One region of the Plantactinospora sp. B24E8 genome, then DNA from elsewhere that is predicted to be linked to it. Evidence: riboswitches for the same ligand, from Rfam matches in the RefSeq annotation. Region 1 holds a riboswitch; the other holds the start of a gene.
The links. A riboswitch is a leader RNA that binds a small molecule or an ion and turns the genes downstream of it on or off. The one in region 1 is predicted to bind S-adenosylmethionine.
Positions count from the first base shown of each region.

Region 2: it holds a riboswitch for S-adenosylmethionine, as region 1 does, so the genes downstream of both, ABGB21_RS05725 (ABC transporter substrate-binding protein) here and ABGB21_RS34935 (aminotransferase class V-fold PLP-dependent enzyme) in region 1, are expected to answer to the same signal.

Region 1 is NZ_JBDPMH010000049.1:15,948-31,519, forward strand. It holds gene ABGB21_RS34920 (glycerol-3-phosphate dehydrogenase/oxidase) at 1-1,834, shown strand, start outside; gene ABGB21_RS34925 (FAD-linked oxidase C-terminal domain-containing protein) at 1,860-3,254, opposite strand; gene ABGB21_RS34930 (FUSC family protein) at 3,367-4,608, shown strand; gene ABGB21_RS34935 (aminotransferase class V-fold PLP-dependent enzyme) at 4,670-5,998, opposite strand; SAM riboswitch class IV at 6,046-6,167, opposite strand; gene ABGB21_RS34940 (PrsW family intramembrane metalloprotease) at 6,236-7,750, shown strand; gene ABGB21_RS34945 (co-chaperone GroES) at 7,785-8,123, opposite strand; gene ABGB21_RS34950 (AI-2E family transporter) at 8,295-9,584, shown strand; gene ABGB21_RS34955 (ATP-dependent DNA helicase) at 9,675-11,777, opposite strand; gene ABGB21_RS34960 (DUF402 domain-containing protein) at 12,138-12,641, shown strand; gene sigJ (RNA polymerase sigma factor SigJ) at 12,676-13,671, opposite strand; gene ABGB21_RS34970 (DUF47 family protein) at 13,996-14,622, shown strand; gene ABGB21_RS34975 (inorganic phosphate transporter) at 14,626-15,572, shown strand, end outside.
Region 2 is NZ_JBDPMH010000002.1:425,597-441,168, forward strand. It holds gene ABGB21_RS05720 (amino acid ABC transporter permease) at 1-500, opposite strand, end outside; gene ABGB21_RS05725 (ABC transporter substrate-binding protein) at 540-1,451, opposite strand; SAM riboswitch class I at 1,726-1,817, opposite strand; gene ABGB21_RS05730 (ThuA domain-containing protein) at 1,980-5,426, opposite strand; gene hrpA (ATP-dependent RNA helicase HrpA) at 5,565-9,707, opposite strand; gene ABGB21_RS05740 (histidine phosphatase family protein) at 9,753-10,358, opposite strand; gene ABGB21_RS05745 (hypothetical protein) at 10,489-11,403, opposite strand; gene ABGB21_RS05750 (hypothetical protein) at 11,557-12,219, opposite strand; gene ABGB21_RS05755 (hypothetical protein) at 12,450-12,851, shown strand; gene ABGB21_RS05760 (hypothetical protein) at 12,890-13,201, shown strand; gene ABGB21_RS05765 (phosphotransferase) at 13,501-14,490, shown strand; gene ABGB21_RS05770 (MarR family transcriptional regulator) at 14,870-15,358, opposite strand; gene ABGB21_RS05775 (FAD-dependent monooxygenase) at 15,366-15,572, opposite strand, start outside.

The DNA.
Region 1 (15,572 bases):
GCGTGACCCCAGCGTTTCCCGGAACACGGCCGGAGAGTTGTCACCCGCCCGTCGGGCGGCCGACCTGCGACGGCTGCGGAGTGAACGGTTCGACGTACTCGTCATCGGTGGTGGGGTGACCGGGGCGGGCGCCGCGCTCGACGCGGCCTCCCGGGGGCTGAAGGTGGCGCTGGTCGAGGCCCGTGACTACGCCGCCGGCACGTCCAGCCGGTCCAGCAAACTCATCCACGGCGGGCTGCGCTACCTGGAACAGCTGGAACTCGGGCTGGTCCACGAGGCGCTGACCGAGCGGGGCCTGCTCGCCACCCGACTCGCGCCGCACCTGGTCCGTCCGGTGCCGATCCTGGTGCCACTGCCGGCCGCGGACGGACCCACGGCGCTGCCGAAGCGGGTCTGGCGGCGCTCCTACTACGGCACCGGGGTCGCCGCGTACGACGCCTTCGCCGGGATCTTCGGCGGCGGGCGCGGCATGCCGCTGCACCGGCACCTCAGCCGGGAGGGCACCCGCCGGATCTTCCCGAGCCTGCGCGCCGACGCGGTCTCCGGGGCGATCCGCTACTACGACGGCCAGGTCGACGACGCCCGGCTGGTGGTCACCCTGGCCCGGACCGCGGCCAGCCTCGGCGCGGCCGTGGTGACCAGCGCCCGGGTCGTCGGCCTGAACCGGCAGGCCCGCGAGGTGACCGGGGTACGGGTCCGGGACATGGAAGCGCCGGCGCAGGGGAACGGCGAACCCGCCGAGTTCGAGGTGAACGCCCGGACCGTGATCGCCGCCACCGGGGTGTGGAGCGACGACATGTCCGAGCTGCTCGGCGACGTCGGCGTCCGGCGCGGGCTGCGGGTCCGCGCCTCCAAGGGGGTGCACCTGGTGGTGCCCCGCTCGGCGATCACCGGCGAGGCCGGGCTGATCCTGCGTACGCCGACCTCGGTGCTTTTTGTCCTGCCGTGGGGCGGGCACTGGATCATCGGCACCACCGACACCGACTGGCGGCTCGACCGGGCCCACCCGGCCGCCTCGGCCCGCGACATCGACTACCTGCTCGACCAGGTCAACACCGTGCTCGACCGGCCGTTGACCACCGACGACATCGAGGGCGTCTACGCCGGGCTGCGCCCGCTGCTGACCGGCGAGGCGGACTCGACGTCGAAACTGTCCCGCGAGCACGCGGTCTTCGAGCCGATGCTCGGGCTGCTGCTGGTCGCCGGCGGCAAGTACACGACGTACCGGGTGATGGCCGCCGACGTGGTCGACAAGGCGGCCCGCCGGCTCGGCAACGTCCGCGCGTCCCGCACCGCCGACCTGCCGCTGCTCGGCGCCGACGGGTACGCCGCGCTGTGGCGGGACCGGGCCGACCTGGCCCGCCGACACGGCGTACCGGCCGGGGTGGTGGAACACCTGCTGGAGCGGTACGGCAACCTGACCGGCGAACTCCTCGCCATGGTCGACGCCGAGCCGCTGCTCGGATCACCGCTGGCCGGGGCACCGGAGTACCTCGCCGCCGAGGTGGTGTACGCGGCCCGGGCCGAGGGCGCGCTGCACCTGGACGACGTGCTGACCCGGCGTACCCGGATCTCGTTCGAGACGCCGCACCGGGGTGCCGAGTCGGCCGAGCAGGCGGCCGAACTGATGGGCCGGGTGCTCGGCTGGGACGCCTCGGTACGGGCCCGCGAGGTCGAGCACTACCTGGCCCGGGTGGCGGCCGAGCGGCAGTCGCAGCGGATGCCGGACGACGCCACCGCGGACGCGGCCCGGCTCGGCGCTCCCGACGTACGCGGTCTGGCCGCCGACCGTGGCGCGGGTGTCGGGCCGGACGGGGCACAACTGTCGGGTTGAGCGACGGGCCGGCCGGGGCGGCTGACTAGACCACCTTGCCGGGGTTGAACAGTCCGGTCGGGTCGAGGGCGTGCTTGATCGCCTGGTGCACCCGTACCCCGACCGGACCGATCTCCCGGGCCAGCCAGTCCCGCTTCAGCAGTCCCACCCCGTGCTCGCCGGTGCAGGTGCCGCCGAGCGAGAGCCCCAGCTCCATGATTGCGTCGAAGGCCCGCCGGCCGCGGGCCACGCTGGCCGGGTCGGCCCGGTCCACCACGATGTTCGGGTGCATGTTGCCGTCCCCGGCGTGCCCGACCACCCCGATCGGTACGTCGCACTCCTCGGCGATCCGGGCCACCCCGTCCAGCAGCGCCGCCAGCGCGTCCCGGGGTACCGCGATGTCGTCGATGACCAGCCCGCCGTTGCCGCCCGGGAACGCCTGCGCGGCGAACCGCTCCATCGCCGGGTGGGCCAGCCGACGTGCCTGGAGCAGCGCGGACGCCTCCTCGGCGTCGGTCGCCGCGTAGACCTCGTCGGCACCGCTGGCCGTACAGACCTCGGCCAGTCGGGCCAGGTCGGCGGCGGCCCGGGGCCCGGTGTCGGCGGCGGCGAGCAGCAGCGCGCCGGCGTCGGTCCGCAACCCCATCGGCCGGTACGCCTCGATCGCCCGCAGGTGTGTCCGGTCCAGCAGTTCCAGCAGGCTCGGGCTGAGCCCCTGGGCGGAGATCCCGGCGACCGCCCGGCCGGCGGCGGCGGTGGACGGGAAGACCGCGACCAGGGTCAGTGACTCCTCGGCCGCCGGGCGCAGCGAGACCGTCACCTCGGTGATCACGCCGAGGGTGCCCTCCGAACCGACGAAGAGCCGGGTCAGGTCGTACCCGGCGACCCCCTTGGCGGTACGTCGCCCGGTCCGCAGCACCTCGCCGTCGGCGAGCACCACCTCCAGGCCGAGGACGTACTCGGTGGTGACGCCGTACTTGACGCAGCACATGCCGCCGGCGTTCGTGGAGACGTTGCCGCCGATCGTCGACGACTCCCACGAGCCCGGGTCGGGCGGGTAGCGCAGCCCGTGCTTGGCGACCGCGGCCGCCAGGGCGGCGTTGACCACCCCCGGCTGCACCACACCGATCCGGTTCACCGGGTCGATCTCGAGAATCTCGTCCATCGCCGTCATGGAGACCACCACCGCGCCGTCGACCGCGTTCGCGGCCCCGGCCAGGCCGGTCCGGGCCCCCTGCGGCACCACCGGTACGCCGTACGCCGCGGCGGTCCGGACCACGGCGACCACGTCGGCGGTGCTGCGCGGCCGGACCACCACGGCCGGCATGCCGGCCACGCAGAGGTCGGCCTCGTCGCGCTGGTAGCCGCGGAGCAGGTCGGGATCGGTCAGTACGGCGGATTCACCGAGTGCCGCCCGCAGGTCGTCGAGAAGATCCGGCATGGTGGGCAGGCTAGTCGGCCGACGACCTGTCGACCATGGTCGGTTTCGGACCGCCACTGTTAGGAAGGTTCGGAAGCGGGTAGTCCCCGCCATGCGCACCGTCCGGGACACCGTGGCAAAAGCGCCGGTCGACCTGGACCTGGACCGGGAGCGGATCAGCCAGCTGGCGAAGGAGTTCCGGAGGCGCTCCAGGGCCACGGTGAAGGACCGCTGGCACGCCGTACGGTTCAACCTGCTGCTGTCGGTGCAGGCCTCGGTGGCGGCGGCGCTGGCCTGGACCGCCTCGCACGAACTGCTGGGCAACCCGTCGCCGGTCTTCGCGCCGATCTCCGCGATCGGCACCATCGCCTCCTCGGTCGGGCAGCGGTTCCGCCGGACCGTCGAGCTGATCATCGGCGTCGCGGTGGGGATCGGACTCGGTGACCTGCTGGTCCTGCTGGCCGGACGTGGCGCGTGGCAACTCGGCCTGATCGTGCTGCTCTCGATCGTGGTCACCATCTTCCTGGGCGGCGGTCCGGCGGTGGTCACCCAGGCGGCGGCGACCGCCGTGCTGATCGTGACCGTCATGCCCTCCATGTCGAACGTCGAGGCGCCCCGGGTGATCGACGCGCTGATCGGTGGGGCCGCCGGGCTGGTGGTCATCGCGCTGGTCCTGCCACTGAATCCGCTCCGGGTGGTGGACCGGGCGGCCCGGCCGGCACTGGGCCGGCTCACCGAGGAGCTGACCGAGACCGCAGAGGCGCTCAGAACCCGGGACGCGCCCCGGGCGCAGCGGGCCCTGGACCGGCTGAACGAGGTCGAGGAGCACCTGCAGGGCTTCGAAGAGGCGCTGGAGGGCGGCCGGGAGACCTCGATCCTGTCGCCGGTGCGCTGGCACCGCCGGCCGGCGCTCACCCAGTACGTGGAGAGTTCCCAGTTCATCGAACACGCGGTGCACAACAGCGGCACGCTGATCCGGCGCGCGGTCACCGTGCTGGAGGACGACGAGCCGGTGCCGGAGGAGTTGGCGACCGCGGTGGCGCTGCTGGCCGACGCGGTGAAGCTGCTTCGCAAGGATCTCGGGATCGGCATCGAGCCGGAGGCCGCACGGGAGCAGGCGCTGCAGGCGATCGGGCAGGCCGGCCGGGCGTACGACGAGGGGGTGGGGTTCTCCGGCAGCGTGGTGGTCGCGCAGGTCCGGACCGCCGGCAGTGACGTGCTCCGGGCGACCGGCATCGAACGGACCGAGGCGAACCGGCTGGTGCGGCTGGCGGCCGGCGGGCACCCCGACGACGCCACCCAGGCCGCCCAGAAGGCGGCCCGCGAGGGCCAGACGACCCGGTCGGGCGGGCAGCGTCGCCGCCGGGCCATCTGATCCGACCAGCCTGACCCGCCGGCCGGCTCTCTGATCCGGCCGGCCTGACCTGCCGGCCGGCTCAGCTGGCGCCGGTGAGCGTACCCAGGGCGGTCAGCAGGCGGTCGACGTGCTCGCGGCCACTGCCCAGGCCGATGCTGGCCCGCAGCGCCGTGCCCGGCAGGTCGGTCCGTCCGGTTCGGGTGGCCGCCTCGGTGAGCAGGCGTCGGGCCAGCGGATGGGCACAGAACTTCCCGTCCCGGACTCCGATCTGCCACCCCCGGGCGAGTTCCGCGGCGACCTCCGCCGAATCCCGGCCGGCGACCACGAACGACACGATCCCGACCCGGGGCGCCTCGGCGGCGAAGGTACGCAGTTCGCACACCTGCGGCAGCGCGGCGAGTCCGGCCCGCAGGTGGGCGAGGAGGGCCTGCTCGTGGGCGTACAGCGCGGCCCGGTCCGCAGCCTCCAACGCCGTACAGACAGCGGCCAGCGCGACCGCGCCGAGCAGGTTCGGGGTGCCCGCCTCGTGTCGGGCCGGCCCGGTCGTCCACCGGACGTCGTGGGTGGCGGTGCCGACCGCCAGGGTGGCCCCGCCACCGGCCAGGTACGGCGGGGCCGCGTCCAGCCAGTCCGACCGCCCGGCCAGTACGCCGACCCCGAACGGGGCGTACAGCTTGTGTCCGGAGACCGCGACGTAGTCCACGTCCAGCGCGCCGAGGTCGACCGGGGCGTGCGGGGCGAGCTGGGCCGCGTCCAGGGCGATCCGGGCGCCGTACCGGTGGGCGGCCAGGGCCAGTTCCGCGACCGGCCAGACCTCCCCGGTGACGTTGCTGGCCCCGGTCACCGCGACCAGGATCGGCCCTGTCCCGTCGGTGCCCCGGCGCAGTTCCCGTAGGGCGGCGTCGAGCGCCCGGACGGCTGCGGCGGGGGAGTCGGGGACCGGCAGCCGGACCGTCCCGGTGGGCCACGGCAGCAGGTTGGCGTGGTGCTCGCCGCCGAAGGTGACCACCCGGGCACCGGGCGGCAGGGCCCGGGCCAGCAGGTTCAGCGCGTCGGTGGTGTTGCGGGTGAAGATGACGTGGTCACCCGCGCGGACGCCGAGGAAGTCGCCGACCTGTTCCCGGGAACGCTCGTAGGCGAGGGTGCTGCGCCGGGACAGCGCTCCGGCGCCCCGGTGCACACTGCCGTACCAGGGCAGAAGTTCGGCCACCGCGTCGGCGGCGGCCCGGGCGCACGGCGCGGTGGCGGCGTAGTCGAGGTTGACCTGCCCGGGTACGCCGAGCACGTCGAGCGGCCTGGCACCCGGCACGGTGCGGCCGTTGTCCGGCACGGCGACGCCGGCGGCCGGCGCGTTCCCGGCCTCCCGGGGTGCGGTACGGCGGGAACGGGACGCGAGGGTCGTACTCATCGGGGTACCTCCGGCAGTCCAGGGACCCCGGAGTGGGATTGGGTCGGGGCCCGCGCTTGCCTGGCGCGGCGGTGCGACCAGGCCCGGTCATCACCCGGGGCACCCCACCGCGAACCTCGACGAGGGTTGCCGGCCAGCAAGCCGGGGCTGAACGCTGGCACTCGTGACCTGCCGGTGAGCATAGCCGGAGCGGAAGTGGTGAGACCAGGCTCTGCCGGATGTGACTACGCTGACGTCATGGTCGACACCCCGCCACCCGGTGCGCCCACCTCCGCACCGTCGCCGGTTCCGCCGGGATCGTTCCCCCCGGCACCGCCCGGTGGGCTGCCGGTGGTCCAGGTCCGGTCGCCACGGTCCGGACTGGGGTGGCGCCGCATCCTGGTGCTGGTCGGGGTGATCCTGCTGATCGCCGGCTGCGCGGTGTTGATGCTGCTCACCCTCGGCCAGCGGCTCGGCATCACCGCGCTGGTCGTCGGACTGGTCGCGGCGATCGTGCCGGTGCCGGTCCTGGTCGCCTGTTTCCTCTGGCTCGACCGGTACGAGCCGGAGCCGGTCAAGTACCTCGTCTTCTGCTTCGGTTGGGGCGCGGCGGTGTCGACGTACGCGTCGCTGAACGTGAACGGGTTCGCGGCGGACCTGTTCCACTCGGCCGGACTGTCGGATTCGCTGGTGGCGGTCCTGGTCGCGCCCTTCATCGAGGAGCTGACCAAGGCGCTGGGCCCGATCCTGCTGCTGCTCTTCCGCCGCCGGGAGTGGTCCGGCATCACCGACGGGATCGTCTACTGTGGCCTGTCGGCGGTCGGGTTCGCGATGGTGGAGAACATCCTCTACCTCGGCGGACTCGGCTACGCCGAGGGCGCCAGCCAGTACGGCCCGGCCACCGGCACGATGAACGTCATCGCGATCTTCATCTCCCGGGTGCTGATCAGCGGCTTCGCCCACCCGCTCTTCACCGCGATGACCGGCGTCGGGCTGGGCGTCGCGGCCCGCTCCGCCGACCGGGCGGTCCGGATCACCGCGCCCCTGGCCGGCCTGCTGCTGGCGATGATCCTGCACGGCACCTGGAACCTGGCACCCACCCTCGTCGAGCAGACCGGGCAGCCGCTGATCATGCTCTACAGCTACATCAGCCTGATGGTGCCGATCTTCCTGGGCATGGTCGGGCTGGCCATCTGGCTGCGCGGCTGGGAGGGCCGACTCACCGAGCGCACCCTGCCCGACTACGTACGGGCGGGCTGGTTGACGCCGCCGGAGGTCGCCGCGCTGAGCAGTCTCGGCCGGCGGCACGCGGCCCGACAGTGGGCCCGCCGGGTGGCCGGTCCGCACGGTCTGCGGGCGATGCGCGGATTCCAGTACGCCGCCACCCGGCTGGCGCTGCTCCGGGACGGGATGGTCCGGGGCCTGGACGCCAAGCCGGCCGCGTTGGCCCGTTCGGTGGCCGAGGAGCGTCGCCTGCTCGACGAGCTGCAGGCGGCCCGGCAGGTATTTGTCGGCCGGGACCCGCAGGCGCCACCCGGGTTCTGGGACGGGACCCGCTACCACCTGACGTTCCCGGACGGGACCAGCCGGCCGGTGGAGGCGCCGAGCGAGCCGGTGGTGCCGATCCCGGTCGTGCTGGTGCCGGCGCCTTCTCCCGGCCCGGTTCCGGGCGGCTACGGCCCGTCCGGGTGGTACGGGACGGGCGGACCGTCGACGGTCCCGGGCGCCGGCCCGGGCCATCCGTCGCCGTACCGACCGTCCACGGGATTCTGAGCCGGGTCGCCACCGGCGCTGGCCGGCGGGCCTGTCAGAGGTAGAGGCCGGTGGAGTCGTCCTCGACCCGTCGGGCGGCAACCGCGTGCACGTCGCGTTCGCGGAGCAGCACGTACTCCCGGCCGTGCAGCTCCACCTCCGAGCGGTCGTCCGGGTCGAAGAGCACCCGGTCGCCGGAGACGATGGAGCGGACGTTCGGGCCGACCCCGACCGCGGTCGCCCAGGCCAGGCGGCGCCCCATCGAGGCGGTCGCCGGGATGACGATGCCGGCGGTCGAGCGCCGTTCGCCCTCAGCGCCCTCGGTACGCACCAGCACCCGGTCGTGCAGCAGGCGGATGGGCAGCCCGTTGTCGTTGTTCACGTCGGCGGTCACGTCGGGAAACGGTACCGTGCCCGGCGACCGCGTCGACCTGCGCCTCCTCGGCCCCACCCGGCCCGGGACGGTGCCGATCCCGGGGCCCGGCAGCCGCACGCGGTGCGAGCCGGGCTGTACCGGTCCGGCTACCGTAGGGAGGCCGATTCTCCGCCACCAGGGGAGGCACGGGTGGGTTCTCAGAACGGGGAGGTGCGCGTGAGCCGCTTCGAGCAGCTGCGGGCGAGGTTCCGTCGCGCCTACGCGTCCGGGCGGTCGGAGAGCCGGCCGTCGTCGCCGGCGGATCCGGGAGGGGTCATCGCGGCACCGCCGCCACCGCCGCTGAGCGAGGAGACGCCGCCGGTGGCGCACCACCCCTCGACGTCCAGCCGGGACGACGAGGACGTGCCGCACGCGCTGCGGATCGCCGCCGCCTGGTCGTGGCGGCTGATCGTCATCGGGCTTGTCGCCTGGGCCCTGCTCAAGGTGATCGGCACGATCCGGATCGTCATCATTCCGCTGGCCATCGCGCTGCTGCTCTCGGCCCTGCTGGCCCCGGCGGCCGGCTGGCTGCTCCGGGCCCGGTTCCCCCGGTCCCTGGCGACCGCGGTGGTGCTGGTCGCCGGTCTGGCGGCGGTGGTCGGCACCCTCACCCTGGTGGTGAACGAGTTCGTCCGGGGCGTACCGGATCTGAGCCGCAAGACCACCGACGGCATCCGGCAGATCCAGGACTGGCTGCGGACCGGGCCGCTGCACATGTCGGACCGGCAGCTCGACTCCTACATCGAGCAGGGCGAGCGCTGGCTCAACGAGAACACCCAGTCGCTGACCAGCGGGGCGGTCTCGACCGCCGCGACCGTCGCCGAACTGCTAACCGGCGCGCTGCTGGTGCTCTTCGCCACGTTCTTCTTCCTCCGCGACGGCGGCAAGATCTGGCGGTTCATCGTCCGGCTGCTGCCGGTCGCCGCCCGTTGGCGGGTGGACGACGCCGGGCGCGCCTCCTGGAACACCCTGGTCGCGTACGTCCGGGCGACCGTACTGGTCGCGTTCATCGACGCGGTCGGGATCGGCATCTTCCTCGTCGTCTTCGACATCCCGTTCGCGTTCCCGCTCGCCGCGCTGGTCTTCCTCGGCGCGTTCATCCCGATCGTCGGCGCCACCCTCTCCGGCGCGGTGGCGGTGCTGGTGGCCCTGGTCGACAGCGGCTGGGTCACCGCGCTGATCATCCTCGGCGTGGTGATCGGCGTACAGCAGGTCGAGGGGCACATCCTGCAGCCGTTGATCATGGGTCGGGCGGTGGCGATCCATCCGCTCGCGGTGATCGTCGCCATCGCGGCCGGTGTGGTGCTGGCCGGGATCGTCGGTGCGCTGGTCTCGGTGCCGCTGGTCGCCGTGCTGAACACGGCGGTACGCCGGCTGGCCCACCGGCGGCGACCCGAGGTGCCGCCGGACGCCGTGGTGGTGGCCCCGACCGCCCCCTGACCGCCGCCGGTCGGCCGGGGCCGCCCGTCCCGGCCGGGTCGGTACGCCGCCCGGCCCCCCGTCCGTCGGGTACGGCCGGCGCGGGCCGGCTCAGCCGCGGCCGAGCCGCTCCAGGGCGCCCCGGGCGATGTCCGGCCGGGTCGTGTACCAGAACGGCGGCAGCGAACGCCGGAGGAACGGGCCGTACCCCCGGGCGGTCTCCAGCCGGGAGTCGAGCACCGCCACCACGCCCTTGTCCTGCATCGAGCGGATCAGGCGACCCACCCCCTGGGCCAGCCGTACGGCGGCGATCGGCACGCTGACCGCGGCGAACCCGGACCCGCCGGCGGAGTCCACCGCCGCGGCCCGGGCCGCCGCCAGCGGCTCGTCCGGCCGGGGGAACGGCAGCCGGTCGATCACGACCAGTTGACAGGCGTCACCCGGCACGTCCACGCCCTGCCACAGCGACATCACCCCGAACAGGCAGCTCGCCCGGTCCTCCCGGAACTTGCGGACCAGCAGCGGCAGCGCCTCCTCGCCCTGCAACAGGATCGGCAGGTCGGTACGGGCCCGCAGCAGCTCGGCGGCCTGCAGTGCGGCCCGCCGGGACGAGAACAGCCCGAGGGTACGACCACCGAGTGCCCCCACCAGCGCGAGCAGTTCCTCGCCGGCGGCGGCCGGCAGGCCGGAGGCGCTGGGGCGGGGCAGGTGCGCGGCGACGTACAGGATGCCCTGCCGGGCGTAGTCGAACGGGGATCCGACGTCGAGGGAATGCCAGCCCGGACCCGAGTCCACCGACCCGGACCGGTCCGCGGCTCCCGGCGGCTCCGGAGCCGGCCGGCCGGCGCCCCGGTCCGGGGTCGTTCCCGGCGTCGTCGGGCCCGTGCCCCGGCTCTTCGCGGCCATCGCCGACGCCATCGCCGACGGGGCGGGCGGGGGCGTCGTCGGCAGCTCCAGGCCGAGCGACCGGGCCACCGTGTCGAACCGGCCACCGAGGGCCAGGGTGGCCGAGGTGGCGACCACGGTGCGCTCGTCGTACAGGTGGGTGGCGAGCGTGCCCGCGACCGAGAGCGGCGCGACCACCAGGGCGCGACGACCGACCGGCCCCTCGGGCTTCTCCACCCACGCCACGTCGTGGTCGGCCTCCTCCAGCAGCCGCTGGGCGGTCGTCGACAGCTCGTCCAGCACCGCCTTGGCCTGCTGTTTGCGGACCGGATCGGGATCGTCGGCCTTGATGTCGCCGATCTTCTCCAGCGCGCCCCGGGTGGCGGCGTCGAGCAGGGTGCACGCCTCCCGCAGCGGGGCCGGCAGCCCGCCGGTGATCCGCCCGGCCGGCGCCTCGGTCAGCCCGACCGCCAGCGCGTCGCCGGCCGCGACGAGCGCTTCGGCCAGCTCCGGGTCGACCAGCGGTCGGGTCCGTTTCGCCGCCCGGTCGATCAGCTCGGGGACCAGTTCGGCCTGGGCCGCCGAGGAGACCCGGTCGGCGAGCTCGTGCGCCTCGTCGACGATCAGCAGCTTGTGCGGCGGCACGATGTGCCGTCCGGCGAGCATGTCGACGGCGAGCAGGCTGTGGTTGGTCACCACCACGTCCGCCTCCCGGGCCCGGGCCCGGGACGCCTCCGCGAAGCACTCCGCGCCGTACGGGCAGCGGGAGGCGCCGACGCACTCCCGGGCCGGCATCGACACCAGCCGCCAGGCCTGGTCGTCCACGCCGGGGTCCAGTTCGTCCCGGTCGCCGGTGTCGGTCTCCATGGCCCAGTCCCGCAGCCGCTGGATCTGTTTGCCGAGCCGGCCCGCCTCACCGAGCCACTTGGTGCCGCCGCCCCCACCCCGGGCCGGGGCGTCGAAGAGGGTGTCCTCCGGCTCGTCCTCTGTGGAGTTCTCCAGCCGGGCCAGGCACAGGTAGTGGTGCCGACCCTTCAGCACCGCGAAGGTCGGTCGCCGGCCGAGCAGCGGCTCGACCGCGTCGGCCAGCCGGGGCAGGTCGTGGTCGACCAGCTGGGACTGCAGTGCCAGCGTGGCGGTCGAGACCACCACCGGGCCGTCGACGGTCAGCGCCGGGGCGAGGTAGGCGAGCGACTTGCCGGTGCCGGTGCCGGCCTGGACCAGCAGGTGCTCGCGGGACTGGACGCTGCGTTCGATCGCGGTCGCCATCTGCTGCTGCCCGGGCCGGGCGGCACCGCCGGGCACCGCGCCGACCGCTGCGGTCAGCAGGTCGAGGGCGCCGGGCCGGTCGCCGCGTCGCCGCCGCCCGGATCTGCCGGTCGGGCTCCCGTCGGACCCGGTGGCGGCGCCGGCCTCCGTCGCCGTCGGGCCGGTCGTGGTGGGTGGGCTGGCGTCGGTGGCGGGCGCGGTCACTGTGCGACCGTACCCGTCGGTCCCGACACCGGGTGCGCTCCCTCGGCCGGCGGGTCCGCCGCTTCGCCCACCCGGGGTACGCCCCCGACCGCCAAGGGCCGGCCGACGCCGGAGCGCCAACCGCCACGCCGTCAGTCTCCTGATGTTGTCGAATGCGACGTCTACCGGACGCTTCGCACACGGCGGGTAGTGGGGACGATCCGCTAGGGTGCGGACATGTCGAGCGATGTGGTCCGGGTCGTCTATCGCAAGTACGACGGCACCCCGCACCGGGACTACCCCGCCCGCCGGCTGACCGAGGACGAGCTCGGCGTCTGGCTCGGCGTGACCGCCGGCACCCACTCCATCTACCACGGCCGACCGTCCGTCGAGCAGATCCCGTTCGTCCTGCTCGTCCCGCACGACGCCTGGTGGACGACGATGTTCAACCCGCCGCCGCGGACCAGTGAGGTCTACTGCGACATCGCCACCCCGGCCCGCTGGGAGGGGGACACCGTGCACCTGGTCGACCTCGACCTGGACGTGGTACGCCGCCGGAGCACCGAACTGGTGGAGCTGCGTGACGAGGACGAGTTCGCCGAGCACCGGATCCGGTTCGGTTACCCGGACGAGCTGGTGACGCAGGCCCGGGCGGCGGCGCAGTGGCTGTACGGGGCGCTCGGTGACGGCACCGAGCCGTTCGGATCGGCGTACCGGAAGTGGCTGGCCCTGGTCGTCTGACCGTCCGGCCGGGGCCGTGGTGGCCGGTCCGACCTCACGGCGCGGGAGCGTCGCTCGGGTGCAGCGGTGGCACCCGGGTCAGCTTCTCCGGATTGACCTGCTGGTAGAGCCCGGTGATCCGGCCGTCCGCGACCGTGCACCAGAGGACCCCGTGCAGGGGCAGTCCCGGCCGGTAGTCGGCCGCGATCTGCACGCCCGGGAAGCCGTTCACCAGCACCGGCACCGACCGCAGGTGGCGTACCTGCCAGGTCGCCGTCGACCGTTGGACCAGGCCGAGGGCGAAGCGGGCCACCTTGTCGGCCCCGGTCACCGGGCGGCGTGCGGTCGGGAAGATCCCTCCACCGTCGCCGACGTAGACCACGTCGGGGGCGAGCACCGCGAGCAGCCGGTCGAGGTCGCCCGCCTCGGCGGCGGCCAGGAAGGCGTCGAGCAGGCGCCGGTGTTCGGCCGGGTCGGCGGACTGCCGGGCGCCACCCTCGGAAACCGCCCGCCGGGCCCGGGCGGCGAGTTGCCGGGCGGCGGCCGGGCTGGTCCCGAGCGCGGTCGCGATCGCCGGGAACGGCACGGCGAAGACGTCGTGCAGCACGAACGCCACCCGCTGCTCGGGGGAGAGTCGTTCGAGGAGCACCAGCAGGGCGATTCCCACCTGTTCGGCGCGTACCGTCCGTTCGGCGGGGTCGGCGGCGAGCCCGGCCGCCCCGCCGGTCTGCCCACCGGCCGGCCCGACCTGGTCGGCGGGGTTGACGACCCGGTCGACGATCGGCTCGGGCAGCCACGCACCGGGGTACGCCTCCCGGCGTACCCGGGCGGAGCGCAGCACGTCGAGGCAGAGCCGGGAGGCCGTGGTGGTGAGCCAGGCCCGCAGGTCACGTACCTCGGCGCGGGCCTGCGGGGTGGCCAGCGCGACGGCGTACCGGAGCCAGGTCTCCTGTACGACGTCCTCCGCCTCGGCCCGGCTGCCCAGCATCCGGTAGGCGACCGCGGTCAGGTGGTCCCGTTCGGCCTCGAACTCCGTCGCCAGGTCCCGCACGTCGGCCTCCCCGTCCGCTCTCCGGAGTGCTCGCTACGACGATGACAGAGGGCGGTCGGCGCGGTGTGACCGGGCGGGCCGGACAGATTCCCGGCCCGGGTCCGGGTGTCGTCGGGCACCGTTGCGGGTACCGGTGATTCCTGACTGATTGTTCTGTTCCGGAGGTTGGCGCCGGTCCCAAGGTGAACAGCAGGTGAATGACGGGTGAACCGGCTCTGACCAGGGGTGGGCCGGGGAAAATCCCGATCCGAGGTTTCCTAGCATCTCCCAGGGGCAGCCTCTTGCGGCCCGCCACCCGTCCGCCGACGCAACGAGGTCCGTGCCGTGAAGTTTTCGCTCCGCCCCTCCGAGGGCGCCTTCTACGAGTTGTTCACCCGAGCCGCCCACAACCTCGTGCGTGGCACCGAGCTCCTCAACGAGCTGGCCCTGCCCGGGGTCGACGTCCAGTCGGTCAGCGAGCGGCTCAGCGAGGTCGAACACGACAGCGACCAGATCACCCACGAGCTCTACAAGAAGATCAACTCGACGTTCGTCACCCCGTTCGACCGGGAGGACATCTACCGGCTCGGGTCGCTGCTCGACGACGTGATGGACCACCTGGAGGCGGTCGGCAGCCTGCTCTACCTGTACGGGCTGACCAAGCTCCCGTCACTGCCCCGGGAGATGCACGAGCTGGTCAACGTCCTCGACCAGCAGGCCAAGCTGACTGCGGACGCGATGCCGCGGCTGAAGGCGATGAAGGACCTCGAGGACTACTGGATCGAGTGCAACCGGCTGGAGAACGACGGCGACCAGGCGTACCGGATGCTGCTGGTCCGGCTCTTCTCCGGCGAGTACGACGCGCTCACCGTGCTGAAGATGAAGGAGGTCGCCGACGAGCTGGAGGCCGCCTGCGACGCCTTCGAGCACGTCGCCAACACCGTCGAGACCATCGCGGTCAAGGAAAGCTGACCGGTGGAACCTGAACTCATCGCCGTGCTGGCGGTGATCGCGGTCGCGTTGGTCTTCGACTACACCAACGGCTTCCACGACGCCGCGAACGCGATCGCCACCAGCATCTCCACCCGCGCCCTCACCCCCCGGGTGGCCCTGGCCATGGCGGCCATCGGCAACTTCATCGGCGCGCACTTCGGCGCCGGCGTCGCCAAGACGGTCGGCAGCGGTCTGGTCGACCTGCCGACCGGGGTCTCCAGCCTCGGCATCGTCTTCGCCGGGGTGATCGGCGCGATCACCTGGAACCTGATCACCTGGTACTTCGGCCTGCCGTCGTCCTCCTCGCACGCACTGATCGGCGGTCTGGTCGGCTCGACCCTGGCCGCCTCGCACACGGTGCTCTGGGGAGGCATCGGCCGGGACGTGGTGCTGCCGATGATCCTCTCGCCGCTGGTCGGCTTCATCCTCGGCTACATCGTCATGATCGCCGTACAGTGGATCTTCCGGAACGGTCAGCCGGCCAAGCTCAACCGGGGCTTCCGGTGGGCCCAGACCGCCTCGGCGGCGGCGATGTCGATCGGCCACGGCATGCAGGACGCCGCGAAGACCATCGGCATCGTGGTCCTCGCCCTCTTCGTCGGTGGCTACCAGAACAGCGCCGAGCACATCCCGGAGTGGGCCTTCTGGACCTCGGCGACCGTGCTGGCGCTCGGCACCTACGCGGGCGGCTGGCGGATCATCCGTACCCTCGGGCGGAAGATCATCGACCTGCGCCCGCCGGAGGGCTTCGCGGCCGAGAGCGTCGCCAGCGCGGTCCTCTACTTCAACGCCCTGGTGCTGCACGCCCCGATCTCCACCACGCACACCATCACCTCGGCGATCATGGGCGTCGGGGCCACCAAGCGGCTCTCCGCCGTACGGTGGGGCGTCGCCGGCAACATCGTCGGCGCCTGGATCCTCACCTTCCC
Region 2 (15,572 bases), on a different contig from region 1:
ATCAGCTGGTTGACCCAGGCCGGCAGGACCCGGCGTACGCCCTGCGGGATGATGACCAGACGCATCGCGGCGGCGTGTGACAGCCCCAGGGCCCGGGTCGCCTCCAGCTGGCTGGCCTCCACGCTCTGGATGCCGGACCGGAAGATCTCCCCGATGTACGCCGCCGCGATCAGCGACAGGGCCAGGATGCCGAGCGGGTACGGGTTGGGTCCCCACCAGGCGAGCCCGAGGGGGGCCAACCCGACCCCGATCAGCAGGATGGTGACCGCGGCCGGCAGCCCCCGGAACACATCCGTGTAGATCCGTGCCGGCCAGCGCAACCATCGGGTCCGGGCCAGGCCGGCGACGGCCAGCAGCATGCCGAGCAGGGTCCCCAGGATCGCGGAGACGAGCGCCAGCAGCAGCGTGTTACGCAGCCCGACCGTGAGCATCTCGGGTAGCGCCTCGCGCATCGACTCCAGGTCGAAGAACGTCTCCCACAACGTCCTCAGCGTCTCCATCGCTCCACCTGTCTCTGCTCGCTCGTCTCCTGTGGAGGGTCAGGCCGCCGGCGTACCGGTCGGGCTGGCCGGCGCGGTCGGGGCGCCGCTCGGCGTGCTGCCAGCGCCGGCCTGCACCGGTGGGAAGGTCACGGTGCCGCTGCCCGGCTTGAAGGTCTCCGGGATCGGCCGACCCGGGTAGTACTGGTCCTGGAGGCGGGTCCAGGTGCCGTCCTGGACCACCTCGTCGAGCGCCTTGTTCAGGGCCTCGCGCAGCGGGTCGTTCCCCTTGGCCACCGCGAACGCGGTCGGCGCCGAGCTGAGCTGCTTCTCGGCCAGTACGATCTTCCCGCCACTGTCCTGCGCGGACTTCTCACCGATCTCGGCCGGGGCGATCCAGGCGTCGGCGGTCTTGGCCTTGAGTTGGTTGATCGCGCCGTTGTAGTCCGGCACCCGGACCGGGTCGAGCCCTTCGGCGGTGGCGTAGTCGTCCTGGACGGTGCCCTGCACCACCACGACCCGCTTGCCCTTCAGTTCGGCGAAGCTCCTGATCGGCGAGCCGGCCGGTACGTCGAGTCCGAAGTAGCCGAAGTCGTAGCCGTTGGTGAAGTCGACGGTCTTCTTCCGCGCCTCGGTGATGGTGATCGAGGACGAGCCGGCGTCGAACTTGTGGTTGTTGACCTGGGCGAGCAGTGCGGAGAACTCGGTGCCGACGAACTCGACCTTCAGGCCCAGCCTCTGCGCCACGGCGGTCATCAGGTCGTTGTCGAAACCGGTGAACTTCCCGTCCTTGAGGAAGACGTTCGGCGGCGCGTCGGTCAGCGTGCCGACCCGCAGCGTGCCCGGTTGCAGCAGGTCGTACGGGTTGTCGGCGCTGTCGGCGGAACCTCCGCCGCAGGCCGCGACCGCACCGAGCAACGCGACGGCGGCGACCCCGGAGAGCAGGCGGGTGGTCAGGGTGTTGAGGCGCATTGTGTGGAAACTCCAGGAAATATCCGGCGGGCGACGCCGACACGGACGCGCGGCCCGCGACCGTGCACCGGTCGTGGGCGTGCCGCAGCGTCGAGGTCAACCGCCTCGAGGGGATCAATCAGATGGTCGGAGATCCGCCGACCGGCGGGCGGGGTCAGGCGTGACCGCGACAGAGCATGGTGCTGATCCGGCACAGGTCGACATGTCGACGCCACCGGTGCCAGGTGACATGGAGCCGGCTCGACCGCTCGGCCCGGGTGGTAGGCACTGCGAACCTCCATCGGTCCTGGCGGTAGCACCCGCACCCGTGGTGGGGGGTTGCTGCGACGTCGACGAGCCAGGTCTCTCGGTCGCTCTGGATGGCCGGTGCAGAGTCTACGCAGCCGGTGGCCCGACGTTCCAACTGGTCAGCGCGGTTGGCGCTGTAATCCTTGCCACGCTTCGCCCGGCCGCCTGGCCGGGAGGGCCCCTTCCGTGCCACCGGCTACCGCCCGGGCGGCAGGAAGGTGCCCTCCGGACCGTTCAGACCTAGCGGACCGTGATGGTCAGATGACTCGACATCGTGGCTCCGGCGCTGTCGGTGACCGTCAGCCGGGCCGTGTAGGTACCCGGCCGGGCGTACGAGTGGGTGGCCGAGGTGCCGTGCACGACCGGGGTGTTGTCACCGAAGTCCCAGGCCCGGTCGGTGATGGTCCGCCCGGCCGCCGGGGTGGCCGTACCGGTGAACGCCACCGACAGCGGCGCCGTCCCGGTCCGGGGGTTCGCGGTGACCGAGACCGTCCCGCCGGTCTCCCGTTTCACCCCCGCGCCGTTGAAGCGCAGCCAGTCCAGGGAGAGCAGGTCGGGTGTGCCGCCGGCCTGCGCCGGGTTGACGAAGACCAGGTAGAGGGTGAACGTCCCGCCCGGGTTGGCCAGGTTGACCGTCGGCGAGACCACGTTGTCCCAGCCGCCGGTGCTGCCGACCGGCATCGTGCCGAGCAGCTGCCCGGTCGGCGAGTCGGCCCGGAACTCGACGGTGCCGCCGGTGCTGCCCGAGCTGACCGCGGCGGTGACCGAGCCGATCCCGGTCAGGTTCACCGGACCGAAGCTGATCCACTCGCCGTGGTCGACGTCGCCGACCCGCCGGCCGGCCCGGGCGGTCGTCCGCTCCAGCACCTGGATCCCCTGGGCGGCGTCGAAGTGCTCCGCCTCCCTGTTCTTCGGCTGCAACTCGTGCCAGACCGAGCCGACCAGCGCCAGCACCCCGCCGGCCGCGCCGCCGTCGGTGTACTGGGCGGTCAGCACCGTGTAGAGGTTCTGGCCGGGCCCGTGTCCGTCCCCACCGTTCGCCTCCGTGGTGACCGTGCCCGAGCAGCCGAGGTAGTTGTCCATCGGGTGGCTGTGGCTGTCGTGGCCGAGGTGGGTCTGGGTGACCACCCGGTCGCAGGCGATGCCGCTCTCCTCCGGGTCGGTGACCGTCACCGCGTACGGGATCTGGTCGCCGAAGTCGAAGAAGCCGCCGTTCGGCACGCTCAACGCCACCGCCGGCCGGGTGTTGCCGACCGTGATCTGCGCGGTCGCCACCGAGCTGAGCCCACGGGCGCTGGTCACGGTCAGCCGGGCGGTGAACTGACCCCGCTCGGAGTACGTGTACGTCGGGTTCGTCGCCGTCGAGTCGGTGTCGCCGTCCCCGTCGAGGTCCCAGGCGTACGTGATCGGCGTGCCGTCGGCGGAGGCGGAGCCGGTACTGGAGAACCGCACCGTCAGCGGTCCCGGGCCGCTGTCGCGGTCCACGCCCACCTTCGCCACCGGCGGCCGGCCGTTCGCCACGTAGTCGATCCGGTAGATCCCGGCGCCCTCGTTGCTGCCGCCCCGGCCACTGCCGCTGCCGACCCCGAAGTCGATCACGTAGAGCGAGCCGTCCTGGCCGAACTCGGCCTCGAAGGGCTGGATCCAGCTCATGTCACCGAAGATCCCGTTGATCGACTGGAGGTCGCCGACCCGGGTCGGGCCGAAGCGCGGGTCGGCGAAGGTCTGCGCCGTGTCGTGGATTGACAGCGTCTTCCACCACTGCCGGGTCAGTTCGTAGACGATCCACTTGCCCTCGTAGTACTCCGGGAACTTCGTCGGTCTGGGGTTGGCCGGGTCGTAGTCGTAGACCGGGCCGCTCATCGGCCCGCCGCCGCCGGTGCCCAGCTCGGGGAAGGCGGCCGAGGCCGAGTAGGCGTACCAGACCAGTGCCGGGCGGGCCGCCGGCAGGTTGGTCAGCCCGGTGTTGTTCGGCGAGTTGTTGACCAGGGCGCCGCAGTCGAACTTCGGCCCCGGCGTCGAGGTGGCGAAGTTGTAGTCGTTGAACGGCACGTTGTCGCCGGTGCAGTACGGCCAGCCGTAGTTGCCGGCACTGGTGATCCGGTTGAACTCCACCGTCCCCTCCGGCCCCCGGTTCGGGTTGGCGGCCCGGGCGTCCGGCCCGTAGTCGGCGACCAGCAGCGCGTCGGTGAGCGGGTCGACGGTGATCCGGAACGGGTTGCGCATCCCCATCGCGTAGATCTCCGGCCGGGTCCGGGCCGTACCGGGGGCGAAGAGGTTACCGGCCGGCACCGCGTACGTCCCGTCGGCGCGGGGGGTGATTCGCAGGATCTTGCCCCGCAGGTCGTTGGTGTTCCCGGAGGTGGCCTGCGCGTCCCAGGCCCGCCGGCCGGCCCGCTCGTCGATCGGGGTGAAGCCGCCGGACTCGAAGGGATCGGTGTTGTCCCCGATGCCGGCGTAGAGGTTGCCGTGCCGGTCCATGGCCAACGAGCCGCCCATGTGCGAGTTGGCCCGGCCCTCGCCCCGGTAGGTGGGGATGGTCAGCAGTCGCCGCTCGCTGCCCATGCTGATCGTGTCGCCCGCGACCGTGAACCGGGACAGGTTGAGCTGGTTGGCGGTCTTGTCCGACCAGAGCAGGTAGAGCCAGTTGTTGGTGGCGAAGTTGTTGTCCAGGGTCAGCCCGAGCAGCCCGTCGGACTGGCTGGTCTGGGTCGGGGTGTAGGCGAAGTCGACAAGCGTACGGACGGCCAGTGTCTCCTGGTCGATGACCTTGACCGCGCCGGTCCGCTGGATGTAGAAGACCCGCCGGTCCGGTGCCACCGCCAGCTCGAACGGGTCGGCCAGGTCCTCGGTAACCAACGGCACCCGCTGGAAGTCGCCGGTCCGGGTGGCGCCGCAGTCGCCCGGCACGGCGCCGGCCGCCCACTCGATGCCGCCGCGCAGGTGGGTCAGGAACGCCGGCTCGGCGAAGGCGGAGCCGGCGTGCCCGCCGGCGGTGAACCAGGACCGGCCGCCGTCGTAGTTCTGGCACCACGAGTACGCGTGGTCGTGCCCCTCGTCCAGCCCGGGGATGCCGTCCCGGACCTTGACCTGGGCGAGGGTGTGCACCTTCCCGGTCGGGTTGGTGCGCCAGTTGTACCACTCCTCGCCGCGCTCCCACAGCTCCGGCAGGTCCTTCGTGGACGGGTGCGCGTCGTCCAGCACCTTGATCCGACCGGGGTACGTGCCGCCGGTGGCGGAGAAGTCGGGATGGAAGTCGAAGATGGTGCCGACCAGGCCCTCGTACCAGGCCCAGTCGCGTTCGCTGGCCGAGGCGGCGTGCAGCCCGACCCAGCCGCCACCGGCCCGGACGAAGTTCTGCAACGCGACCCGCTGCGCCGCGTCGAGCAGGTCACCGGACTCCGGGGTGGAGTTGGTGTTGTTGAAGACCAGCGCGTCGAAGCGGCCGAGGTTGGCGTCGGTGAAGGCGGCCGCGTCGGTGGTCGCCTCGACCTCGAAGTTGTGCTCGGCGCCGAGCCGCTGGATCGCGGCGATGCCGGCCGGAATCGAGTCGTGGTAGAAGTTCGTCGTCTTGGAGAAGACCAGGACCCGGAACCGGGGTGCGGCCGAGGCGGGGACGGGCGCCGTGCCCAGCAACAGGGTCACGATCGCGAGCAGGGCGAGGACGGTCGTGCGGTGGCGTCTCATACGGGCGCTCCCGGACTGGAGGAACGGGGAAATGGAAAGCGCTTACCGCCGCCGACCTGCCCAGCCTAAGGGAACCAATTTCGATACGTCAATCTCCGGCGTCGCGCCGCCCGTCCGGACCCGCGCGGGTGGTGCGGGTCAGCGGCCCTCGGCCAGGTCCATCGCCCGGTAGATCCGCTGCTCCGAGATCGGGTACGGCGTACCGAGCGCCTGGGCGAAGACGTTGACCCGCAGTTCCTCGATCATCCAGCGGATCTCCCGGACCGCCTCCTCGTTCCGGCGGGCCGGGGGGAGGGCGGCCAGCATCTCCTGGTACTCCTTCTGGACCTGGGCTATCCGGGCCTGCTGCTCCCGGTCCCGCCCCGGGTTCTGCGGCAACCGGTCGAGGCGGCGCTCGATGGCGGTGAGGTAACGCGGCAGGTCGGCGAGGCGGGCGTACCCGGTCTGGGTGACAAAACCCCGGTGCACCAGGGCGGAGAGCTGGGCCCGGATGTCGGCGAGTGCGGACACCAGGGCCAGGCTGTTGGTCCGGCCCAGCCGCTGCTCGACCGCGTACGCGGTGGCCAGCACCCGACGTACCCGGTCGACCACCGCGAAGGTGGTGTCGATCAGGTCGGCCCGTACCCGGTCCCGCAGGGCCGTGAAGCCCTCGGCGTCCCAGGCCGGTCCGCCGGCGTCGGCGACCAGCTTGTCGACCGCGGCGTCGGCGGCATCCTCCAGCAGGTCCTGCACGGTGCGGTGCGGGTTGCGGCTCAGCGCCAGTTTGGCCTCGTTGCTCAGCCGGCCCTGCAGGAACTTCGCCGGCGAGCCGAGGCCGAGCCGGAGCAGCCGTCGGGTGCCGGCCCACATCTGCACCTGCTGCTCGGCCTCGGTCTCGAAGACCCGGACCGCCACGCTCTCGCCCTCGTCGGCCAGCGCCGGATACGCCGTCACCAGGTAGCCGCCCCGGACCTGTTCGATCGAGCGGGGCAGGGTGCCGATGCTCCACTCCCGCAGCCCGGTCCGTTCCACCTCCGGCGCGGCGGCGGCCACCATCCGACGTACCTGGGTGGTGAGCTGGCGTTGCAGCGCCGGCAGGTCCTTGCCCTCGGCGACCGTCCGCTCGCCGTCGTCGTCGATCACCCGGTAGGTGGGCCGCAGGTGGGCCGGCAGCTTCGCCAGGTCCCACGCCTCCCGGGGCACGGTCACCCCGGTCAGCCGGCGCAGCTGGTGGGTCACCGCGTCGAGCAGCGACTCCCGCCCCGGCGTGATCGCGGCCAGCACCGCCCGCGCATAGTCCGGCGCCGGGACAAAGTTCCGGCGTACGGCCTTCGGCAGCGACCGGATCAGCGCGATCACCAACTCCTCACGCAGCCCCGGCACCTGCCAGTCGAAGCTCTCCGCGTCCACCCGGTTCAGCACCGGCAGCGGGATGTCGACCGTCACCCCGTCCGTGTTGGTCCCCGGCTCGAACCGGTACGTCAACGGCAGCGTCACCCCGTCGGAGTGCCACTCGTCCGGGTAGTCCGCCGGGTCGACCCCGCCCCGGCCCTCGTTGACCAGCATCTCCCGGTCGAAGGTGAGCAGGTCCGGCTGGTCCCGACGGGTCCGCTTCCACCAGGCGTCGAAGTGCCGGCCGGAGACCACCTCGGCGGGGATCCGGGCGTCGTAGAAGGCGTACACCGTTTCGTCGTCGACCAGGATGTCCCGGCGCCGGGCCCGGTGCTCCAGCTCCTCGATCTCCTCGAGCAGCTTCCGGTTGTCCGCGAAGAACCGGTGGTGGGTCTGCCAGTCACCCTCGACCAGCGCGTGCCGGATGAACAGGTCCCGGCTCAGCGTCGGGTCGATCCGACCGAAGTTGACCTTCCGGCCGGTGACCAGCGGGATGCCGTACAGGGTCACCTTCTCGTACGCCAGCACCGCCGCCTGTTTCTTCTCCCAGTGCGGCTCGCTGTAGCTGCGTTTCACCAGGTGCTGGGCGAGCGCCTCGACCCACTCCGGCTCGACCCGGGCGGCGACCCGGCCCCAGAGCCGGGACGTCTCGACCAGTTCGGCGGCCATCACCCAGCGCGGCGGCTTGCGGAACAGCGCCGAACCCGGGAAGAGCGCGAACCGGGCTCCCCGGGCGCCGAGGTAGTCGTTCTTCTGGCTGTCCCGGAGCCCGACGTGGGAGAGCAGCCCGGCCAGCAGGGACTGGTGGATCCGCTCGGTGTCGATGTCGTCCGTCGGGCTGTCCGCCGTACCCGCGGTCTGCGCGACGCGCGTGGCCCGGCCGCCCCGCTCGGTCTGCGTCGCCGGCTCGGTCTGCGTCGCCTGCTCGCCCCGGGGCCCGCGCTCGCCGCGTCGGCCACTGCCGGGCCGGCCGGTCGCGCCGTCGGACATTGTCCGCAGCACCTGACGGAGCTGGCTGTAGATGTCCTGCCACTCTCGGACCCGCAGGTAGTTGAGGTACTCGGCCTTGCACATCCGACGGAACGCGCTGGACGACAGGGCCCGCTGCTGCTCCTGCAGATAGCGCCAGAGGTTGAGTAGCGCCGCGAAGTCCGACTCCTTGTCCACGAACCGGGCGTGCGCCTGGTCGGCCTGGGCCTGCTTGTCGGCCGGTCGCTCCCGGGGATCCTGGATGGAGAGCGCGCCCGCGATCACCGCCACCTCGTCGGCGCAGCCGTTGCGTTCGCCCTCCAGCACCATCCGGGCCAGGCGTGGGTCGACCGGTAGCTGGGCGAGCCGCCGCCCCAGCGGGGTGAGTCGACGGTCCGGGTCGGCCGCCGACGCCGCCTCCAGCGCGCCCAGCTCCTGCAGCAGGTTGACCCCGTCGGCGATGTTGCGCCGGTCCGGCGGGTCGATGAACGGGAAGGCGGCGATGTCACCGAGCCCGATCGCGGTCATCTGCAGGATGACCGAGGCGAGGTTGGTACGCAGGATCTCCGGGTCGGTGAACTCGGGCCGGCCGAGGAAGTCCTGCTCGTCGTAGAGCCGGATGCAGATACCGGCCGAGGTACGCCCGCACCGGCCCTTGCGCTGGTTCGCCGACGCCTGGGAGATCGCCTCGATCGGCAGCCGCTGCACCTTCAACCGGTGGCTGTACCGGGAGATCCGGGCGGTGCCGGGGTCGACGACGTACTTGATGCCGGGGACCGTCAGTGAGGTTTCGGCGACGTTGGTGGCCAGGACGACCCGTCGGCCCCGGTGCGGCTGGAACACCCGGTGCTGTTCGGCGGTGGAGAGCCGGGCGTAGAGCGGCAGGATCTCGGTGTCCCGCAGCGCGGGCCGGTTCTGCACCAGCCGGTTGAGCGCGTCGGCGGTGTCCCGGATCTCCCGCTCGCCGCTGAGGAAGACGAGAACGTCGCCGGGCCCCTCGGCGGCGAGTTCCTGCACCGCGTCGCCGATCGCCTGGATCTGGTCCCGGACGTTCTCCCCGTCCTCGTCACCGTCCTCCTCGGCCTCGGTCACCTCGATCAGCGGCCGGTACCGGACCTCCACCGGATACGTCCGACCGGAGACCTCCAGCACCGGCGCCGGCCGGGGCTCACCACCGGGGGTGTCGGCCGGCTGCGCGAAGTGCCGGGCGAAGCGTTCCGGGTCGATGGTCGCCGAGGTGATGATCACCTTCAGGTCGGGGCGGCGGGGAAGGAGCTGTTTCAGGTATCCGAGGATGAAGTCGATGTTGAGGCTCCGCTCGTGGGCCTCGTCGATGATCAGCGTGTCGTACTGCCGGAGCATCCGGTCGTGCTGCAGTTCGGCGAGCAGGATGCCGTCGGTCATCAGCTTGACCAGCGTGTCGTCGCTGACCTGGTCGGTGAAGCGGACCTTGTAGCCGACCACGCCACCCAGCTCGGTGCCGAGTTCCTCGGCGATCCGGTCGGCGACGGTCCGGGCCGCCAGCCGTCGGGGCTGGGTGTGCCCGATCAGCCCGCGGACGCCCCGGCCCAGCTCAAGACAGATCTTGGGCAGCTGGGTGGTCTTCCCGGAACCGGTCTCGCCGGCCACGATCACCACCTGGTGGTCCCGGATCGCGGCCAGCAGGTCGTCCTTCTTCTCGCTCACCGGCAGGCCGGCCGGGTACGTGATCACCGGCACCGCCGCCAGCCGGCGGGCCAGCCGCTCCTCGGCACGGGTCAGCTCGGCGGCGATCTCGGTGAGCCCGGCCTGGCGGCGCTGCGGGTCGCGGACCTTGGCCAGGCCGTCGATCCGGCGTTGGATCCGACGCTGGTCGCGGAAGATCAGCTCCGGTAGCCGGGCCCGCAGGTGTGCGAGGTCGGCGGGGGCGGGTACGACTGGGGCGGGCGATGGAGTCTGCATGTCGTCGCCAAGAATAGGCAGGCCCGGGTGCCCGCCGCCCGCGAGTTACCGGTCACCCCGGGCCGGACGCCCCGGCTGCTTCCGGGCCGGTTGGAAATCCCGCCGTGACCAGTCGGACGGCAGCCGGTACGACCAGCCCGGCCGCCACCCGTCGGGGGCGGTGAGCAGTTCGGCGAGGTCCCGGCCGTTGAGCAGGTGCTCCAGCGCCCACCGGTTGCTGGCGTGCGCCACGACCAGCACCCGGGTGCCGTTCCAGGCGGCGGAGATGTCCCGGAGGAAACCGGCGACCTGTTCGACCACCTGCCGGTAGCTCTGTCCGTGCGGGAACGGCTCGTCGAGGTGTCGGAGCCGCAGTTCGGCGATCTCGGCAACCGGGGCGCCGTTGAACCGGCCGTGGTCGCACTCCCGCAGCCGGGTGTCGAAGTGCACCGGAAGCTCGCGCAGCGGGAAAGCGATCTCCACGGTTTCCACCACCTGCGGCAGGTCGGAGCAGAAGATCGCGTTCAGCCCGTCGGTCCGACGACGTTCGCCCAGCTCGCGGGCGTCCTGGCGGCCGCGTTCCGAGAGCTGCCCGGGCAGCCAGCCACCGGCGATTCCGGCCTCGTCGTCGGTGGTCGCCCCGGGTGTCTCGTAGACGATGTCGACCGCCATCTCCCCAGCCTGCCAGCCGTCGGCTCGCCGGACCGGCGTTCGCCCGCCGCCGACGCCAGCAAAATCGCGCAGCCTCATCGAGATCGCGCAACTTCAGGGAAACAGTGGCTACCGGCACGAATCGAGACCACTATTTCCCGGAAGTAGTGTGATCTTGGCCGCGTCGGTGGAGCGCCGCCTGTAGTTCCGCGACAAATCCGTCGAAGTCGTCCCGGAGGCGCTGGGCGGTCACGTGCAGCACGATCCAGTTGTTGCCGAGGAGCCGGTTGAGTCGGCGGCGATCGAGGTGGAACTGTCGGGGATCGCTGTGCCAGAGGCCGTCGTACTCGACGGCCACCTTCACCTCGGGCCAGGCCAGGTCGAGTCGGGCCACGAAGCGGCCACGATCGGAGACGACGTACTGGGTCTCGGGGCGGGGGAGACCGGCCAGCACGAGCCGGACCCGGAGCCGGGACTCCTGCGGTGACTCCGCGCCCGGATCGGCGAGGTCGACGGCGCGCAGCGCAAGGCGCCAGCCTCGGTCACCGGCCCGGGCGAGCGCGTAGTCCCGCAGCCCTGGCGCGGTGACGATCCGGCGGGCGAGGAATTGGTCGATCATGGTTACCGCTTCGACCGGATCGAGCCACCGGGCCAGATCCCAACAGGTGCGGTGTGCCGTCGTCAGCGGAACGCCGTCGCGACGACGGACATCCTGGTCGGTCAGCGTGGTGGTGTGGATCCGCAGCCCGGCGACCGGGCCGAACCGGGTTCCGGCCGGCACGACGACCTCGACCGGAGCCTGCTCGTCCAGGTTGGTGGCACCGTAGAGGCAGGCGGCCGAGCGTCCGGCGATGGCCGCGCCCTCCGGGATCAACCAACGTGCGACGAGGGCGCATCGGGTGCGGTGCGAGACGGGCAGGTCCGCGTCCGCGTAGATGTCCCGGAAGAGCGGACGCCAGGTGGAGCTGCGGAGTTCATTCCTGGTCAACAAACCGTCGGCGATGGCCTGGGAACCACGGAAGACCGTGCCACGTAGGCGCGGCGGACGTCGGGCTGCTCGGGGCATGCCGTACAGGGTGGGGGAAGCGGGACGCGTCCGGGGGACCCCTGTGGATAACCAGCTCACGCCGCTGCTCAGGCGGACGGGCCCCGCCACTCAGCTGGACGGGGACCGCGCCGACGTGGCGCGGTCCCCGGGATGCGGTCGTGCGCGATCGTGTCAGGCGGCGGTGGACCAGATGGCGGTGAACGCCGCGGCCTCACCGGCCAGCCAACGCTCGACCTGGTCGCCCCGGACCGCCGGGTCGGGCCGGTGCACCACCCCCCGACGTACGTCGACCAGCACCGGCTCGGCACCGGGCAGCACCTGCGCCATCTGGCGACCCATCAGGTGCAGGGTGGCGAGCAGCGCCTCCTGGCTCGGTGGCTGCTCGTCGAAGTGCAGTCGGACGGCCTCCCGCCGGCCGTCGTCGTGACGCAGGCCGAGATGTGGATTGATCTTCACCGGCAGGTCGCCGATCATGCCGAGGGCGTCGTGGGTCTGGGCGAGCTGCACCGTCGACAGGTCGCCGAGCGAGTGCAGGTAGCTCACCGCACCGGGCACCAGTGCCTCGTAGAGCGGACGCCAGCGTGGCTTGACGGTGCCGGCGATCTCCGACAGGTGCCGGCCACCGGTGCGGAAGGCGATGTCCGCCTTGAGGGCCTTGACCAGCTGGCCGTGCGGGTTGAAGCCGGACCTGCTCGCCCGCTGCTTGCGCAGCCCGCCGACGAAGGTCGCCTTGGCCGGCCCGGTCCGGTCGACGTAGCGGGTGAAGGCGAGCAGGGTGGCGTACGGCAGCGGCGCGGGGGTGGGGGTGGGAGCGGTGGAGGCGGACGTCTGCACGGCTGTCCTCCCAGTTCAGAAGCCGTTTTAGTACACACATTCTAATCGATTTTCGCCGCTGCGCCCACCCTGATCCCAGGTTGCTGCTGTCGCGTCCGTCCGAACCCTGCGAGTGTCCGGGGAAGTCTGCGAGTGATCTTGCGAGCCGTCCGGAACAGGTTGCGAGTCACCCGTACGCGCCGAGTTGGTCGCCGGAACAGGGCGTCAATGGAGAGCAGGATGCCGTGGGTATGAGCGTCGATTCTCCGACGGGCTCCCGGGCGGTGGTGCCGGTGACCTGGAACCGGGCGCGGATGCCTGCCGGGCGGTTGAACTGCCTGAACGTCCGGCTGGCGGACGAGGAGATGCGTGAAGTCTCTGCGGCGGCCCGCCGGGCGGGTTTGACTCCGACCGGGTACGCGGAAGAGGTAGCGGTCGCGGCGGCCCGGGCGGATGCCCAGGGCGGCGCCGCCAGAGCCACGCGGGCCGAGCTGGCACGGGTGCAGCGGGAGGTGTTCGCCGTTCGGGCTGCGCTGGTCAGCGCGGCGCGGTCGATCGCAGGCGGCTCCGACGGGTCGCTGCGGGAGGTAGTCGAGCGCCTTGACGGGGTCGCTGAGCGGCTGCATGGCCTGCTGAGACGGGTCTCGGCGTGATTCCGCGGGTGCGGCCGCGCAGCGCGAGTGTCCGCGAGGTGTTGCGCTACTTGTTTGGCCCGGGTGAGAACGGCGAGCATCACGACCAGCGGCTGGTCGCCGCGTGGGAGACCGCAGCGATCGGCGGGGTTGCCGAGCTTCAGCCGCCGACGGCCGGTGGCAGTCTCTTGGTCGCCCGGGTTGCCACGCTCCTGGAACAGCCGGTCCTCGCTGCCAACAACCCGCCGGACAAGCCTGTGTGGCATTGCTCGATCCACAATCACCGCGACGATCCGCTGCTGCCGGACCAGCAGTGGGCGCAGATCGCCGTCGCGTTCGCCGACGGGGGTCGGGCTGGCGCCGGCTGGTGATCGGGCGTCGGCGCGGTGGGTAGCGGTGCACCACGCCGATGATCACGTTCATCTGGTGGCGACACTGGTGCGTCAGGACGGCCCGACCGTGTGGCCTCGCAACGACTACCGCCGCTGCCAGTCGGTGGCTCGTGAACTTGAGGGTCTGCTGGGGTTGCGGGCCGGCAGGCCGTCCCCGATCGAGGCAGGGGCCGGGCAAGGCTGAGTCGACGCTGCGGCCCGTTGCCGGTGAGGTGAGCAGCGTCGGGCGCGGATCCGGGGCGAGCGGCGTCCGGCGGTCCTGTGATGGGATACGACGCGTGATCGAATCGCAGGCGCCGATGTTGGAGATGCTGTGGGAGCCGCACGACCCTCGCCACGCGCTCGACGAACGGTTCGGCTTCAGCGATTCAGAGTCGGCCAGCCGCTGGGTTGCCGCGATGCTGGACAAGCACTGGGGCGTTCGCATCGACTCCTGCGAGCGGATCGTCATGAGCGGCGGCAACGCGCTAGCTTGGGTCGGCACGCCGTCCGGCCGACTGCTCGCGAAATGGTCGGTAGTCCTCGACCGTTTTCCGCGTCTGATGGAGACGGCGCGTCTCACGAGCTGGCTCCACGGCCGAGGGCTGCCGGTCTCAGTGCCGGTCCCCGCACGAGACGGCCGCCTTCAGGTCGAGGTCGACCGTGTCTCGATGGGTCTGCAGCGCGAGATCGTGGGCGACCTCCTCGACACCGCCGATCTCAACCAGGTGCGGGCGGCCGGAGTCATATTCGCCCAATTGCAGGACGCGCTGGCCGCATACCCGGACGCCGATCAGTTTCTCGCCCCCGCCGTCTCGTCCAAGCCGTTGACGGTCCGGGTCACCGACTGGCTCGACTCCCGCGCCGACCATCTGCCGATGGCTGCTCGTGACACGCTGCGCGGGCTGGTCGCCAGCGCGCCGCCCGACCGACTTCCCCGCCAGCTCGTCCATTTCGATATCCGGTCCGCCAACATCTTGTGGGCTTGCGGCGGGGTCGCCGCGATCCTCGACTTCGAGGAGGCCCAGCATGATCACCGAATCGTCGAGCTGGCCCGCGCGGCGGTCCTGCTCGGCACCCGCTACCACAACTGGGGGCCGGTGTCGGCCGAAGTTCGCACAGAGTTCCTTACCGGCTACCAGTCCGAGCGACCGCTGACCCCAGCCGAGGCGGGCTGGTTGAACATCGTCCTGCTCTGGCAGGCCCTGGCGATGGTGCCGCCCGGCGACGACCCGACCGGGTGGGGACCATCGGCCCTGAGCCAGCTGAGCCAGGAAACCGCAAGATAGTTCCGGACGATCGCATCTCGCACCGTCCGGACCTACCTTGCGAGCCGCTGGTCAGCGTCTTGATCATCCGCAACCTTGGAACGGACGCGACACCGCGGACCGGTGGGCCGGGCCGCGGCGCCGTTTCCAAGGTTGTTCCGGGCGCTCAGGCTTAAGGTCGACCGGGATGACGAGGGTGGGTGCCGGCCCGGCCCACGTCGGCACGTCACCGTCAATCGTGATCACGTCCTGGCCGGCGAAACTTCTCGTCGTTGGCCGAGAAGGACCCCGCATTCCTGGCCTGGGTGCCGCGACGCGGCAGCCGCATTCACCCCCACCGACGGCGAACCTGGCGGCATCCGGTGGGCACCGGGAGCGCGGTCAGTCGCGCGACGGCACCTCAGGCGGACAGCTGCGCGGTGTCGCCGCTGCGGAGGCGGTCCAGCTCGGCGAGGTACATCGCCTGCATGCGGTCATAGTGGCGGGCCAGCAGCATGATCTCCTCGACGCTGTAGCCCTCGATGAGCCGTCCCGTCCGCTCGGCGAACCGCTCGTACGGTCGCTCCAACTCGGCGACCCGCTCCGGCCGCAGGGTGACGATCACCCGCCGCCGGTCCGCCGGATCGCGCTCGGCCGTCACGTAGCCGGCCTGCTGGAGTCGGCGGAGCATGCTGGTCACCGCCCCGGTGGTGAGGTTGGTCCGCTCGGCGACCTGCCCCGCGGTGGCGGATTCGACGTCCGCCAGGTAGTCCAGGCACTCCAGGTCGCTCACCGTGAGGCCCAGCCGCTCCGCGATGGCGTACCGGAACACCATGGACAGCCGTGACATCTCCCGCCCGGCGCGCATCAGGTCGGCGATCGCGGACGTACGGGCCGGCTCGTGGGACATGCCGCAATCATGCCTCCGGTACGGTGACCCGGTGCAGCCGAGGTAACACGCGGGTCAGCACCCAGTGTGGTGCGGCCGCGCCCCCGGTGAGGCGGCGCATCAGTCCGGCGGCGGTGTCGACGGCACCGAAGGCGTAGGGCACCATCTCGTCCTGGTAGCTGGCGATCGCCTCCTCCACCGGCGTGCCGTTCGCCCGGGCCTCGACGAGCCTGTT